One region of the Parashewanella tropica genome, then DNA from elsewhere that is predicted to be linked to it. Evidence: predicted binding sites of a transcription regulator. Region 1 holds the regulator's gene; each other region holds the start of a gene.
What was found. Region 1 encodes LexA, which represses DNA repair genes until DNA is damaged. Its sites were predicted from a motif close to TACTGTATNNNNATACAGTA; they were not measured.

Region 1 (4,209 bases):
CTAAGCTGTCAGCGGTAAATGGGTCTAAGTCAGGATTACCACCCGAACCACGCCCTTGTTCATAGTTCAGTGCCAATGATGGTGCTAAATCACCTAAATGCGGTCTTGCAAAGGTTCGAGAACCCGCAAATCGCAAGATCACTTCTTCTGTAAGCTCTGCATTGATGTTGAAGGAAGGTAACCACTCCGCATAATCTTTGTTATCGGTAACATCTTCATAAATCGGCTTGTTATCAGCGTCTTTATTACCCGTATCAAAGAAATAATCTGCTGTGGTTTTGGTTTTCACATAACGCACGCCAAAGTTACCGCTAACGTAGATATCGCTGATCACAGTATCAAAATTGGCTTTTAGATACAGTGATGACACATCTTCAGAATAATCAAAGTGATCTTTTGGATTTTGGATGGTTGATTGCGAGCCAAAGCCATAGTGCTTACGAATTTCGGCATCTCTGCTCAATAAATACGTTGGGTTAATCGCCACATATTGTCCAAAGAACTGAGCACCACTGTATTTGCTCATAAAATTGTTCCAGCGACTCGGCTCAACTAATCCCAATGGATCCGTTGTGCCATAGGTTTTACCTGAAGCATCAAAAATATGGTTATTTTGGGTGTTTTTGATGGTTTCAAGTTTTGCCAGACGAATGCCAGCTTCTAGCGAGGTAATGAGTCCCTCATCAAAAAAGTAGTCAGCATCTAGCTTAAAGGCTTTTTCATTCGCACTGAGCTGGCGACTTAAGTGACGCCACTGCACCATATTAAAGTTGCCTTTATCCGCCACATTAAAGTCACCGAAGTCGACAGCTGGCGGTTGGTTAGGGAAACCACCTTGATTAACGGTTACTGGTAATTTGTCCCAGTTATCACGGATCCTTGAGTTACGAAACGCCGTTTCATTGTCGGTATCGATATAACTTGCTTCTGTGCTGATCGCCCAATTATCAAACTTGGTTTCAAATCCGACAGCGGCATCATAGGTTTTGGTATAACGATCATCAATCATGCTCAGTACATCAAACGTCATATCACTGAACTTAACGCTCTTTGCATAAGGCTTTTTAGCATTCACGCCTGTAAAGTCGGCATCAATAATGTTGGCAGCGTTAAAACCCCATACATACTCTTGACGCTTTTGCACAGAGGTATAATCGGTGTAACCACCATCAAAATAAAACTTGGTATCAGCATCTAACGCGTAATCCACACCAAGGGAATACACTTTACGCTCACGATCACCCCACGCTGGTGAAGAGTTCAGAGACTTAATTGCTTTAGCGCCTTCTGGCGCTTTGCCACTCGGGAAGTCACCTGTAATGTTGGAAAACTTGGAAACGCGAACTTGATCTTCACGGAAGGTACGCTCTAAGTAAGAAACACCAAGGATCACCCCCAGCTTTTCATCTTCACCGTCTAAATCCCAAACATTCCCCGTAACAATCGAGCCGCGTGGTGACCACTTTTTTGAAAGCTCACTGTAATGAGATTTAACGCTACCAGCAAAAGTAAAACCATCGAGGCTCAATGCATCAGTACGTTGAATATCCACTACGCCACCAATACCGCCCTCAATCAAATCCGCTGAAATGGATTTATACACTTTCACCGAGCCCACCAGCTCAGCAGGAATATCTTCAAAGCTGGCGAAACGGTTGATACTCACATCCGAAGAACCACCAAAGTAGTTACGGCCGTTCAGTAAGGTTGCCACTTCATCCAAACCACGAATGGCAATGCCAGAGGCTTCACCACGAGAACGGGTGATTTGAATCCCAGGAATACGCTGCAAAGACTCTGCAACGTTAATGTCAGGGAATTTACCAATGTCTTCTGCGGTGATCACATCCGACACTTCACTTGAATCTTTCTTCTGTGAAATCGAACTTACGATACTAGAACGAAGCCCAGTAACGATGATTTTTTCAACATCTTCATTAGATTGATTGTCGGTAGGCGTATTTGCAAGTGCCAATTGAGAACCAAAAATCAGTGACAAAGAACTTGCCACCACTGTGGGAGTCAGTTTTGTTTTCATTATCAATGTCCATATATGTTTATTTTTATAAGATACAGCATTAAATATGATAAATAATACATATAGAACAATCAACGACATTGAGGTATGTCTACTTAAAACGCAAGGTTTTTAAGTCAATAAAAAACAATGAGCTAGATTGTAGCGGTTAAATTTTAACTTCTTGAGTTCCATGCTTAATTGATTAACTCTTGCGCTACAGTAATTACTGTATATAATACCAGTAACACTGTATAGACAAACAGGCATTACGATGAGACCACTGACTCCAAGACAAGCTGAAATTTTAGAGCTGATCAAAAGTAATATTTCCGAAACGGGCATGCCACCGACACGCGCAGAAATTGCTCGCCGCCTTGGATTCCGAAGTGCCAATGCTGCCGAAGAGCATTTAAAAGCCCTAGCCAAAAAGGGTTACATTGAGATCATGCCGGGAACGTCACGTGGTATTCGTCTAACACAAGAAGTTACTGAACAAGAAACAGGGCTACCTTTAATTGGTCAAGTCGCCGCTGGTGCGCCTATTCTCGCTCAAGAACATGTTGAGCAGCATTATCAAGTTGATGCTCATCTATTTAAACCTGCTGCCGACTTTTTACTGCGAGTTCGTGGTGACAGCATGAAAGACATTGGTATCTTAGAAGGTGACTTATTAGCGGTACATAAGCAGCAACAAGCCAACAATGGACAAGTCGTTGTAGCGCGCTTAGAAGACGAAGTGACTGTTAAGCGTTTTGAACAAAAGGGAAATGTCGTTTACCTACATGCAGAAAATGAAGAGTATGCCCCTATAGAAGTTGATTTAACCTATGAGCAGTGTGAAATCGAAGGTTTAGCAGTCGGTGTGATACGCAATGGAGAATGGTTATGAGTATGCAATCAATAGGAACACAACACCATCCTGGACTTTGGCAAAGTGATAATGTTTGGCAGCCTCAAGCCATTAACACTGTGCAAACTCAGTCTTATGGGCTCACTGAACTTCAAACCCTTAGTCCACAACTGGCTCAGTTGAGCCATCAAGGGCGCTGGATAGTACTGATCAATCCGCCTAGCAATGACTACAAAACGATTTTGGCAAAAGCAGGGATAGCCATAAACAAAGTACTCTTGGTTCATACCAAAGACGAAGTCGAAACCTTATGGGCAATGGAGAAGGCACTGACTTCAGGCACCAGCAGCGCCGCGATTTGTTGGACCTCAAGCTTAGACATGAAAGATAAGCGCCGCTTACAGTTGATCACTAAAAGTGCTCGCGCCATGGGCATTATTTTCGAAACTGAAGCCGATATATCAAGCTCTATGCACAAAACGTCAACCATGACGGCTTACGCGCACTAAGGTTTCTGTAGTATTTGAGGCGAACTTCAATTATTACGGCATCGGTCTGAAGTTAATGACCTTTGCCTGAGAAGCAGCAGCTCTTCTTTATAGAGATAAACCTATCAGCGACTTCCTAACATTCCATAGTTTCTATTTCTCATTGTCACTGCAATTATTTTTTCATCACTTCTAGTCTGAATTTAAGCAAAATTTCAAAAACCTTAACTTGATCAATCGGTAAGCACCAAGTATGGTAACCTGAATAATAAATTAACAATTTATTATCATTTAATTGTTTTAATTAAAAGAAAGACATAAAAACCTAGCAAAATTCAATATGAATGCTTTGCTTAAAGTAAGGCAGAAAATTAAATCCGCTGAATTAGGTTGAAATGTCCCAGTGAAAAGCTGTCGTACTATTTGATTCGCTGTTAAGCGCCAAAGTGGAAACACCAAAGCAGTATGAAATAGCATTACCATTGTCGTACCGGAATAGACACGTCATATCGTCTCACCTCGGAGTTGTTGGAAATTAACCACTACGCTCTTAGATATCATCAAGCTTTTGGGAACCGGAGAGTTCGCATAGGGCTGTGGGATACTGTGTAACTCTTCTTTGTTTAGCAAAGGAGACGTCAAGTGAAGCGAGTGTTGTATTGTTTGTTGGGCGCACTGATGGTGCAGCCAGTTTGGGCCGAGTCGATGCGCCTGAATATGACCCAAGGGGTGACAGGGATAAGCCACGAAGTTTATCACCTGCACATGACTATTTTTTATATCTGCTGCGTTATCGGGGTGATTGTCTTTGGCGTGATGATCTACGCCATGATCATGCATCGCAAATCCAA
Region 2 (4,209 bases), 200 kb from region 1:
GAAGATCTGGTAAGACAGTATTTTTCATTAAAAATAAAGGATCGTTCGCTTTAAAAAGCTTATTATCAGTTCGTGTTAGACTGATTTCATTGGTAAATGATTTGAAACGAATTTTGACTCGATTATCATTAATGAAATATCGATACATTCTCCCAATGAGTTTTTCAGAATGAATGTATAAAGATTTACTCGTTTTCCAAGAAATTCTATCAAGATCACTCCAAATAGCTATGGTACCGTGCTCTGGGTTGTAATCTTCACCAATTGCTTCTCGCCAAACCTCTGGCACTGGCTTTTCAATAGGCTCTGGAACATTTTCTAAATTACCAGCTTCAATTTCATTCACATCTAAATATGTATAGTGGCAAATGCCATTTTGCCAACTATAAACATCTAATCTCCTGCACTGGGAAATAGTTGCACTTGGTAAGCCCATGCCAAACTTCCCAATCCCTGAGGAATCTTCTCTATGTAAGCCTCCGCCGAATTGAAGCGCTTGTTGTAAAACATGCTTTGCCATACCTTTACCATCATCGAATATAGCTACTTGGTCAACATGCTTAACTGCTCGTAGGCCACCTTGTTTTGATTTATCAATACACAACAATTGAACATTTGTAGCTGTTGCTTGAATACTATTATCAATTAATTCAGCAATTGCATGAGCAGCTGTTTTATAACCACTATCTCTCATCGAAGTGATAGCAAGGGATGCTGGGATGATGTTATTTTTCATATTTACTCTACTTCGTTCCAGTTATCATTCCAATGACCAAAAGCTTTACATAGACTTGTGAATTCTGGAATGTTATCTAATACCGTATAAATTTTGCATGATTCGTTACCACCGCTTTTTTTCCCTCTCATAGCTCTACCAGCCATCTGAGAATATAAAACTAACGACATCGTTGGTCTTGCAATAATCGCCACGTTCGTACATGGTGCATCAAAGCCTGTGGTTAGGATTCCAAAATTTATTAATATTCTTAGCTTTCTGTGCTTAAACTGTTGAATTTTAAACCGCCTCGACTGCACTGTATCTTCTGAAGATGTGACCGAGGCAGAAGGATAACCTAAGCAATTAAGTGTTTCAGATAGTGCTATAGCATGCTCAACGTTACATGCAAAAATAATAATTGAAGCCTCATTTTCATATTCTAGAATTGCTTGTTTGATAATCGCTGAGTTTCTAGATTCAACCGTAGAAAGATTTTTCAATAGCTGATTGAGCTCTTCCTTCACTTGTTTTGTTGTAAACTCTAAATTAGTACTTCCCTCGTAATCGATGGGTAAATACTGAGGCTCAGCAAGATACCTCTCATCTATCAAATATTGTATAGGTGATCTGTAACCTTCAACTGCCATAGTAATTTTATTTTCTGAGAAAAATTTTGACAGCTGCCTATCTTCCGTTTCATCGTCTAATGAGAACTTTCTCCCGGGGGTTGCTGATAAACCTATTAAAAACTTTTCTCTACCATTATTCAGTAATTCATTGACGGTTTCTTTATAAGTTTTAGCTATAGCCTTATGAGCCTCATCAAAAATAATCAATGAGACTTTATCTAAAAGTTTTTGAAAATAAGCCTTTTCGCTTCCATTTCTTCTTGAATTTAACCGCTGCAATCCTGCTGAAATGAAACCGGATTCTACAGAGCTCAAAGTTTTATTGGAGTCAGAATAATATGAATATACACTTACACCTCGATTACCGAGTGCACTCCAAGATTTATGAAACTCTATAGTCGCTTGCGCACATAGCTCTTCTGTATCGGCCAACCAAAGCACTAATCCGTCTTCTCGATTTGACAAGTGTGCTGAAGCAATACTCATAGCTGTTCTTGTTTTTCCTGCTCCTGTGGGTAAATGAATCAGAAGGCGGTCTTTCTCAGGGTCAGATATTAATGTATTTACTTTTCTAACAATATCTCTTTGATAAGGGTAAAGTGAATAGCTAGGCTGCGAATACAAAGTATCGACAGTTTTTTGTGATGATTGATTTGCTGCTGAATACTCGTCTTTGAGCCCTAAAAATTCAGCCCATTCAGTCAAAGTATTTGGAATATATTCCTGTAGGAAAGTCCAGTAATCTTCTTTTTTTAATCCTAACTTTTCGAGACCAAGTTTATTATCAATAAGATTTCGTGCTTCATTTTCACTCAAGCTTTTTATGATCAGATTTCTGAGCTTATTGTTTTCTATAAAATTGATAGCATCTTTATTGATCAAGGAGTCTACAATTTCTTTTTTCGTTAACTCTCTGTTCAAATAAGATTCAGCAATTTTTATTGCATTTTCTGATAGTAAAGGTATCAATGAATGTTCCGGACACCTATAAACTAAAGTTCTTAGCACAAACGTTACTCACTATTAAGTTCAAAAATAATACTTATAATAATTAGATCTAAGTAATTTCTTATGATAATTATGATAACATCTAGGATGTATAAAAAAAACGCTATTTATCACATATTTAGCTGTACGAAAACATAACAACTTCGCATCAAATTATTAATTTTTTTATACATTAAATTAGTGCATATAATTCAAGTCATTCAAAATATGGACTCACTGTATAAATATCCATAAATATGATGTTCATACTTTTATCTCAGTGAAAACCCGTATACACTTCATTTCTGGACAAATCCTCCAAAACAGCAGAAGCATGAAAGCAAAATTTACGGGACACGATACCTTCCCTCTTAGATATGGTTGGCTTTATAAAGCTGTTAACCACTTGAATTTAGGTGGAAAAATTCAGACTTCTAATGAAGAGTCAGTAAGAAAAGCCATTGTAAACCTCGGTGTTGGTAAAAACATGGTTAATGCCATTCGTTATTGGGCTGAAGCTTGTAACGTAATGTCTACTAATACTAAGTCTGAGCAATCCGTCACATTGCTAGGGAACTACCTTTTTGAAGATAAAGACCACGAAGGTAACGGAAGAGATCCTTACCTTGAACAAATTGGTTCGGTTTGGCTGATTCATTTTTGGTTGAATTTTAACTTCGAAACACTTACAAGTTATCGCTACTTTTTTAACTTTTCAAATGTACAGCATTTTGAAAAATCAAAATTAATTTCGGATGCAATTGACGATTGCAGCTTGATGGTTACAAACGATATTGGTAATCCGAATACCATCAAAAAAGATGTAGATTGTTTTCTAAATACATACTGTAAAAAGATTAAAAACACCTCTTCTAAAAAGAAAGAAACTGTTAACGAAGATCATTTTACCTCTCCTTTAGCGGAACTTGATTTAGTTCAAGAACTGGGTGGTGGTTTTTACATCAGTAAGTTAGATGAACGTGAGAGTTTACCTATTGAAATTTTTATCTACTCATTGCTCCATTTTATGAGAGTAGAGACTGCTGAATCTAAGATAAATACCATCGACTTTGATTCTTTACTGACAAAGCCATGTTCTCCCGGACGAATTTTTAGATTATCGGAAACGGGCTTAGGTCAAAAACTGGATGAAGCTCAAGAGATTACCAATAGCGATATATCTTGGATTGACTCACTCGGCTTAAGACAGGTGAAAATCTCAGATTCATTACTTAAAGAACCTCAAGCATTTTTAAATAAGTACTATGGCAACTGATCGCATGGCACAAGAACTCATTACAATTAACCAGAGATACAAAAGTTCAACAAGGATTGATAGCGAAGCACATGATTATCAAGAATTTGTTGATAGCTTTATCGTTCACGGTACAGCGATAAATGTTCTTGATACTATCAGTCGAGATATCTCTGGAAGTGCTCAAAGAACTTATACTTTAACTGGTCCTTATGGCTCTGGTAAATCTACTATTGCGCTATTTCTATCTTCACTTCTATCAAAAAATGTAGATGAGCGCCAATATGCACAATCAAAGTTAAATCAACACAGTGAAGCTTTGAAAGACTTTCAATCAAGATTGAACGTTAAAAAAGGCTGGCATATAGTCAAGCATGTATGTGGCTTAGAGTCGCCTGCGCACTCAATTCTAGTAAGTGTTAGTGAGTCTTTAAGCATTGAATACGATGTAAAACAGATTGCTCAACTAAATGACGAAGAGTGTCTAGAGCAAATTAAATCAGCCTTCACATTTAATGCTAAGCAGCATGATGGAATTGTTGTTCTGCTTGACGAGATGGGCAAGGCTTTAGATTTTCAATCCCGAGCCAATAAAGACCTGCATTTGTTTCAGTCTTTAG
Region 3 (4,209 bases), 170 kb from region 1:
TTCTTTGTTTTTACTAATACCGTATTAGCAGATACTGTACAAAAATCATCTAAAGCGGACTTTAAAATAGGCTTAGAAAATTATAAATCACAAAACTATGAAATAGCCTTAGAGTGGTTTACCAAAGCTGCTAATAAGGGTGATGCAGATGCTCAACACAATTTAGGTATTATGAATGAAAGTGGGCAAGGTACGCCCAAAAATAATCTTGTTGCTTTTAAATGGTTTACTCGCGCCGCTAATCAAGGTCTTTCAGTTGCTCAATATAATCTAGGAGTGATGTATCAAAAAGGTAAAGGTATACCAATAAATGAAACTAAAGCTATCCATTGGTACACCAAAGCAGCGTATCAAGGTGATGTTTTAGCACAATTTAATCTTGGTGTAATATATGAGAACTCCGAACCTTTAATTGAAAATTATAAAATAGCGAGACGGTGGTATACCAAGGCCGCAAATCAAGGTTATTCTAATGCTCAACATAATCTAGCACTGATATATCAAAAGGGTATAGGTACACCTAAAAACTATAGAATTTCTCTTCAATGGTTCACCAAGGCGGCAAATCAAGGAAATTTAGCGTCTCAAAACAATTTAGGGTTGATGTACGAAAGAGGTCAAGGCACGCCGCAAAGCTACAAAATAGCATTAAAGTGGTATACCAAGTCTGCTAAACAAGGCTTTGCTATGGCTCAACATAATATAGGTGTGATGTATTACAAAGGTAAAGGTATGCCTAAGAATTACATTAAAGCTAAACAGTGGTTTATTCTTGCTATTGCTAATGGATATAGTGAGTCCGAAAAAGCAGTATTAAGTCTTGAAAGGAAGATGTCTCCTACTCAAATAGAGAAAAGCCAAGAACTGGCTAGTCAATGCTATGAATCTGATTATAAAAAATGCAATTAGAGTTGCAAGGTACAAACAATTAACTTTGAATTAGCATGTTCACGTAAAGTTAAAACCCATTAGGTTAATATAAATTAGCCTTCAGTAACTTAGTAATACTCATAAATAGCCTGCTTAACGACACCCAGCACTTGTCCATCTTCAAACTTGATCAATGGGTAGTTTGGATTAAAAGACTTCAAATAAGTGGCATCAGCTTCATCGACAATTTGCTTAAAACAAGCAGATGATGAAGTTGGTAGTTTAGCGATAACCAAGTCACCCGATTCGTATTCTGATGTGGACTCAACAATGAGAATACAGCCCTCAGAAATACAGCGATGTCCTTGACCTTCCATTCCGTCACCACGAACTTTAATCGCGTAGCCATCTTCACCGACATTTGTGCTGGATACTTCCCACCAAGCATCAATCATATCATCTGTGATTTCATCTCTGTTTCGTGGCCAATTAATCACTTGCTTGAGCGTTAATAATGGAACACGACGGATAACTGCATTGGTTTTGAGATCTCTTGAATAAGTATCACCAATGCCTTCCATCAACCATTTAGGACTAACGCTTAGTTCATTACATATAGGCAAGAAGTAACGAGAATTTTTAGTAATGCCAGTGAGCATACGACTGATTGCTTGTTGCCTGATCCCAATACGAGATGCAAGTTCAGACTGATTAATACCAGCCTCTTTCATGACAAAATCAAGCCGTTCTGCAAGTGTATTCATACTCAAACCTAAAATCATCTAAACAAGTGAAAGTGTAGAAAAATGGATAGCTACTCAAAAAATAGTAAAGATTAAACTTTTGTTTTCCCGAATCGAGATAAATTATCACAGAACGTGGTAATTCACACATTTAAGAGTCTTAATCTTGGTTTAAGAAAGCTCATCTCACTTACAGTTTTTACTTGCTGGTGGATTGTTTATGTTCTTCACCCTAAAAGAGATGAATACGGTAAAAGTGAAAAGTCCTCTCTAAAAACTAGTGCAGGATTCGCAAACTGATGGCGTTTGCCGTAGCTTCTGCCAGCAAATGCCGTAACCTTTGCCAGCATTTGCCGTACAAGTAAATTTAATCGTTTGAAAACCCTAAAAGACTGACTTTTAACTGTACAAATATCCATCATGGCGATAATCTCAGACTTACAATGTGCGGTTGTTCTTCACTATGTTGGAGGTCGTAATGGCGAGGGTTGAAATTCGTTTAACGGACGATGAAAAATCTAACTGGAAATCATACTGTAAAAGCCAAGGTGTTTCTGAATCTGGCATGATGCGACAACTCATCAAACACTCTGTTCCTGACATTGCTTATAATGAACCTTTCAAACAAGCCAAAACCAATAAAATCACCATTCGGCTATCCAGCCATGAATTTGTAAAGCTGGAATCCCAAGCCAAAGCTGAGGGCTATATAAATCCAACAAGTTGGGTAAAGGCTTCGGTTACTGCAAGTCTTCAGCGCAATCCAATCATCACTGACTCAGAAGTAAATGCACTCAGAGAATCAAACCGTCAACTGGCTGCTATTGGGCGTAACCTGAATCAAATCGCCAGAGTGCTCAATATCGAATTTAGGGAAAGCAACAAAGTCACCAAAGACATGATAGAAATGCTAACCAAACGTCTTAATGGCCACAGAACGAAAGTGAACAAGCTTATTCATCAAAGCTATCACCGTTGGCAACTTGAGAGCGAAGAAATATATACTATCAATGACTATCGAATAGCTAATAACGAGAGTGTTATAGCTGAATAACAAATGGACTTATGAAAAAAATACTCTTTCTTTGCACTGCGAACATACAAAGAAGTAAGACCGCTGAGGTTTACTTTACCGAAACAAAACCGAATAACACTTATAAGTCAGCAGGGTTAAGCTTTAAATTGTGTGAGAAGTACAATAGCCAAATTTGCAGTGAAGAAATGCTCGATTGGGCAGATATTGTGTTTGTGATGGAGCCTGAACATATCAAACGCATACAGCAATATACTAACGATAAATACCTGCATAAGATCATTAATCTAGAAATTGAAGATAAATATCAATTTATGTCGGATAGCTTAGTCGCTGAGCTGGATAGAAAAGTGAGTTGTTTTTTATAACCAGTGTGCATTGAGTTCGTACCGTAATTTGCTAACTATCAAAAAGAAAGCCGATACAGACAGCTATAATGTGCAGAAAGAGAGGTAACTGCAATGAGTAGCCTAACTAACGACACTATCTCAGGGCTATTATCAGGTGATGTTAGATACAAATCCAACCGCATCAAGTCACTTTCTCGATACAGCAAAAAGCCGCCAGAAGTCATGGTGAAAATAAGCGGTTATTGCTACACAGCAGCTCATACCCAAAGCCATTTTGATTACATCAGTCGTAATGGAAAGCTGGAAATTGAAGATGAATGTGGTCAGGTCTACCAAGATAAACAGTCACTCCATCTTTTAGCTAAAGACTGGGAAGAACCGCAGAGCGAAACCAAAAGACACACTCGTCATAGTACTCACATTGTTCTATCCATGCCTGATGGTACCGAACCCAAAGCCGTAAAAAAAGCCGTAAGAGAGTTCGCAAAAAAGACATTCGCCAACAATCACCAATACGTTATGGCGCTGCACACTGATACCGACAGTCCACACGTTCACCTAACCGTTAAGAATCTTGGGTTTGATGGTAAACGCTTACATGTTCGCAAAGGGTTGCCGCAGATATGGCGTGAACGTTTTGCTAAAGAAATGGAAAGGCAAGGCATAGCAGCTGAGGCTACGCCTAGTTTAAGAGCCGCAAAATTAATAAATACACCAATTAAAGCCCAAACCCACGATATGCAGGTTTTAGATTGCCATTAAGAGCCATCTCAATCAGCATTCGTTGATATGATTAACCAAGAGATATACCACGTCATTATAGTCAACACCTTTGATTACCATTCGGCAAAACTTTTTATTTATCCCTTTTCTGAGTTGAGTTAATGCACAAATTTCTCCACTATTTGGTGGAGTCTTATTCCCAATTTGATAGGCCAAATGGAAAAATATCCAGTTAGTTTAGGCGGGATTTTCCGCCTCTTGATAGTTATAAGTACGACAAATACTAGAGTTATAGATATGGCTCTGAGCCAACTTTGTATATCTAAAATATATTTAAAATCAAGTTGTTGTGCCGCCAGGTATATTCAGTATTCTGGTAGAAACAATGAATTATTGGAAGGATTATGAGCCATCAAAGCCATACGCTTTCTAGCGGTGTGGTTATTAAAGTCCGACTGTAATCCGTAATGTTCAAGAACTGGAATCTTTA
Region 4 (4,209 bases), 1.1 Mb from region 1:
TGAATACTAGGTTCCAGATCTCAATGAAACGATCACCGTCTTCTTCTGGAGTACCTGGACGACCACCCCAAATGTGTTCACCGTGATCATAAAAGATCTCTGTACATGGACCACAAGGACCAGTGTCACCCATTTGCCAGAAGTTGTCAGAAGCGTATTGAGCACCTTTGTTATCGCCAATGCGAATAATGCTATCTTCAGGTACACCAACTTTATCACGCCAAATACTGAATGCTTCATCATCAGTTTCATAAACCGTAACGCAAAGCTTTTCTTTTGGAAGCTTTAACTCTTCAGTTAAAAACGTCCAAGCAAAATTGATGGCATCTTCTTTAAAGTAATCACCAAAACTGAAGTTACCCAGCATTTCAAAAAAGGTATGGTGACGAGCGGTGTAACCAACATTATCCAAATCGTTGTGTTTACCACCAGCACGTACACATCGCTGTGATGTAGTGGCACGAGTATAAGAACGCTTCTCTTGCCCTAAAAACAAATCTTTGAACTGGTTCATACCAGCATTGGTAAACAATAATGTTGGATCGTTGTGCGGAACCAACGAACTGCTATCGACAATTTGGTGACCATTGCGACCAAAAAACTCTAAAAACGCGGTTCTAAGCGCGGCAGTGGTTTGATACATGAACTCGTCCTGAAATTGGAAAGATTAAATCAGCAAGCGACAACGTTTTTGTTCTATTCGCTTTTGCCCACAGTGAAATGCGGTGATTATATACTGATAACCACCGGAAATACATGTTATAAAAGGTTTGAATTAAAAAATAAGCAACTGCTTAATAAAGAGCTTAAAATGGGCTTTAAATCAATTTCGATATACTCATTGATTAGGGTGTGTTTAGAGAAAATAATCAAAGTGAATTAATCGTCTTCACTCACATGCAAGGCATAATTGGCTTGTTCGTAATCGAATCCTTGTCCCAATAAAAAGCGAATACGTTTAGCTTTCTCGTTGTAACCTGCTGCCGGTTTTCCCGCATACTTTTTCATTGCTTTTTCTTTGGCAAGTTCAAACCAGTCACAATCTGAATTTTCTATCGCTTGTGATATGACTTCAGAAGATAGCCCTTTAAGTGACATGGCTTGGCGAATTCGAATTACACCATGACCTTTATAGATATGACTTCTCAGCAATGATTCTGCATAACGAGAATCATTAAGGTAGCCACTAGCTTCACATTCATCGAGGGCAATCTCGATATCTGTAAGCTCGAAGTCTTTTTTGACGAGTTTATCGTGGATTTGTTTGCGGGAATAATCACGGCCAGCTAATAAGCTGACCGCGTAGGATTTGGCTGTTGGTGTGTTAGACACTGGTTTAGAATACTTCGCCAGTTTCTAAATCAACGTTTTCTTCACCTTCAGCAGCTTGATTAGCTTCTGCTTTACCTAGAAGAAGAGCACGAAGTTGCTGATCGATCTCTTGTGCAACAGCAGGGTTTTCAATCATAAACTTACCTGCATTTGCACGACCTTGACCAATCTTGTCACCTTTATAACTGTACCAAGCGCCAGCCTTTTCGATGATCTTATGTTGAACACCTAGGTCAACTAACTCACCATTGCTGTTGATACCTTGTCCATAAAGGATTTGGAAATCAGCTTGCTTAAATGGTGCGGCAATCTTGTTCTTAACCACTTTAACGCGGGTTTCGTTACCAACAACTTGGTCGCCTTCTTTAATCGCACCAGTACGACGGATATCTAAACGAACAGAAGCGTAGAATTTAAGTGCGTTACCACCAGTTGTGGTTTCTGGGTTACCAAACATTACACCAATCTTCATACGGATCTGGTTAATGAAGATAAGTAACGTGTTAGACTGCTTTAGGTTACCCGCAAGCTTACGCATAGCTTGGCTCATCATACGAGCCGCTAAGCCCATGTGTGAATCACCGATTTCGCCTTCAATTTCAGCTTTTGGAGTAAGAGCCGCAACCGAGTCAACAATGATGACATCTACCGCACCAGAGCGAGTTAATGCATCACAAATTTCAAGTGCTTGCTCACCAGTATCTGGTTGTGAACACAGTAGGTTATCAATATCTACGCCTAGGTTTTTAGCGTAACCAGGATCAAGCGCGTGCTCGGCATCAATAAAGGCACAGGTCTTACCTTGTTTTTGCGCTGCTGCGATAACTTCAAGGGTCAAAGTCGTTTTACCAGAAGATTCAGGACCGTAGATCTCAACGATACGTCCCATTGGTAAACCACCCGCACCCAATGCGGCATCCAATGACAGCGAACCAGTAGAAATGGTTTCTACATCCATTGAGCGGTCTTCGCCCAAACGCATGATAGAACCTTTACCAAATTGCTTTTCAATTTGTCCCAATACTGCGCTCAGTGCTTTTTCTTTGTTTGCATCTGCTGCCATTGTTGTTCCCTCGTGGATATGTAACTCAATTCGATTTAATTGTCAGTTAGTATACTGTACAATCATACAGTATCAAGTGTTATTGAAAATAATTTTTAACTTCTTATCGGATCACGAATTTAATTCTTGCTAATATAGCCGTCAAAGATTTTTATTGAGATAGGGCTTTTCTCTTTCCCATGAATGCCGAACTAGCAAACTTAGACAGCCACACGCCAATGATGCGTCAATACCTTACGATGAAAGCTCAACATGCTGATATGTTGCTGTTTTATCGAATGGGGGATTTTTACGAACTTTTTTATGATGACGCTAAACGTGCCGCTGAGTTATTGGGGATTTCACTTACTGCACGCGGCAAAAGCGGTGGCAATCCTATCCCAATGGCAGGTATACCTTATCATTCAGTTGAGGGCTATCTGGCAAAATTAGTTCAATTAGGTGAATCTGCTGCAATCTGTGAGCAAGTGGGCGATCCAGCGACATCAAAAGGTCCTGTTGAGCGTAAAGTAGTACGTATTATCACTCCGGGCACTCTTACTGATGAAGCTTTGCTACAAGAGCACAAAGATAACTTATTAGCTGCGGTTTATGGTCGACAAAATCTATTCGGTTACGCCACATTAGATGTTGCTTCAGGTCGATTTGTCGTTAGCGAACTCAACTCATTAGAAGCGTTAGAAGCTGAGCTACAACGTACTAATCCTGCTGAATTACTGTATAGCGAAGATTTCTCAGAGTTGACCTTAATTGGCTCAATTAAAGGTAGCCGTCGTCGCCCAGAATGGGAATTTGATTACGACACTGGCATGAAAATGCTGCTTGAACAATTTGGTACTAAAGATCTGCGTGGCTTTGGCATTGGCGATGCCCGATTATCATTACAAGCCGCAGGTTGTTTGATGCAGTATGTTAAAGACACTCAACGTGCCGCCCTGCCCCACATTAATGCCATTACTCGTTTTAATCAAAACGACAGTATTGTACTGGATGCAGCTACTCGTAAAAACTTAGAACTGACTCAAAACCTATCAGGTGGGTTTGATAATACCTTAGCGTCAGTGCTCGACAGTACGGCTACGCCGATGGGCAGTCGAATGTTGCAACGCTGGATCCACCAGCCATTGACCAATCATGCTCACATTCAAGCTCGTCACCAAGCCGTATCCGAACTAATCGATGCCAATTTATATGATGAGCTACACGACTTTCTAAAAGGGTTAGGGGATGTTGAACGAATCATTGCCAGATTAGCACTTCGAACCGCAAGACCAAGAGATTTTGCACGACTTCGCCAAGCACTGGAAGTGTTACCTGAAATTCAAAATTTGATGTCAGATGCAGAGTCAGCGCATCTACAACTATTAACTCGACTATTGGGCGAGTTTCCAGCAGAACTAGAGTTACTGCAAAACGCCATTGTAGATAACCCGCCAATGCTGATCCGCGATGGTGGCGTCATCAAAGAAGGCTATAACGCAGAGCTTGATGAGTGGCGTCAACTGAGTGATGGTGCTACGAGTTACCTAGAACAAATGGAACTTCGTGAACGCGAGCAAACCGGTATTCCAACCCTAAAAGTGGGCTACAACCGTGTGCATGGCTATTACATTGAAGTGAGTAAAGCCCAGTCAGCCAATGTTCCGCTGTCTTATCAACGCAGACAAACCCTTAAAAATACTGAAAGATACATTACTCCTGAGCTGAAAGAGCACGAAGAAAAAGTCCTTTCTAGCCAAGGAAAAGCGCTTGCACTTGAAAAACAGTTATGGGAACAACTATTTGATTTGCTGATGCCACAACTGGCACCTTTA

Region 2: the regulator LexA is predicted to act here: its motif matches at 2,570-2,589, upstream of E2H97_RS17200 (DUF4007 family protein).
Region 3: the regulator LexA is predicted to act here: its motif matches at 1,860-1,879, upstream of E2H97_RS17360 (LexA family protein).
Region 4: the regulator LexA is predicted to act here: its motif matches at 2,448-2,467, upstream of recA (recombinase RecA).

The regions. Positions count from the first base shown of each region.
Region 1 covers NZ_CP037951.1:4,097,253-4,101,461, forward strand. Annotated here, with positions in the region: gene E2H97_RS18200 (TonB-dependent receptor) at 1-2,038, opposite strand, end outside; gene lexA (transcriptional repressor LexA) at 2,292-2,909, shown strand; gene E2H97_RS18210 (cell division inhibitor SulA) at 2,906-3,379, shown strand; partial or broken gene coxB (cytochrome c oxidase subunit II) at 4,001-4,209, shown strand, end outside.
Region 2 covers NZ_CP037951.1:3,897,184-3,901,392, reverse strand. Annotated here, with positions in the region: gene E2H97_RS17210 (ATP-binding protein) at 1-736, opposite strand, end outside; gene E2H97_RS17205 (DEAD/DEAH box helicase) at 739-2,316, opposite strand; gene E2H97_RS17200 (DUF4007 family protein) at 2,669-3,610, shown strand; gene E2H97_RS17195 (ATP-binding protein) at 3,600-4,209, shown strand, end outside.
Region 3 covers NZ_CP037951.1:3,924,341-3,928,549, reverse strand. Annotated here, with positions in the region: gene E2H97_RS17365 (tetratricopeptide repeat protein) at 1-909, shown strand, start outside; gene E2H97_RS17360 (LexA family protein) at 999-1,634, opposite strand; gene mobC (plasmid mobilization relaxosome protein MobC) at 2,092-2,667, shown strand; gene E2H97_RS17350 (phosphotyrosine protein phosphatase) at 2,679-3,014, shown strand; gene E2H97_RS17345 (relaxase/mobilization nuclease domain-containing protein) at 3,108-3,758, shown strand.
Region 4 covers NZ_CP037951.1:2,983,228-2,987,436, forward strand. Annotated here, with positions in the region: gene alaS (alanine--tRNA ligase) at 1-643, opposite strand, end outside; gene E2H97_RS13080 (regulatory protein RecX) at 880-1,332, opposite strand; gene recA (recombinase RecA) at 1,337-2,395, opposite strand; gene mutS (DNA mismatch repair protein MutS) at 2,575-4,209, shown strand, end outside.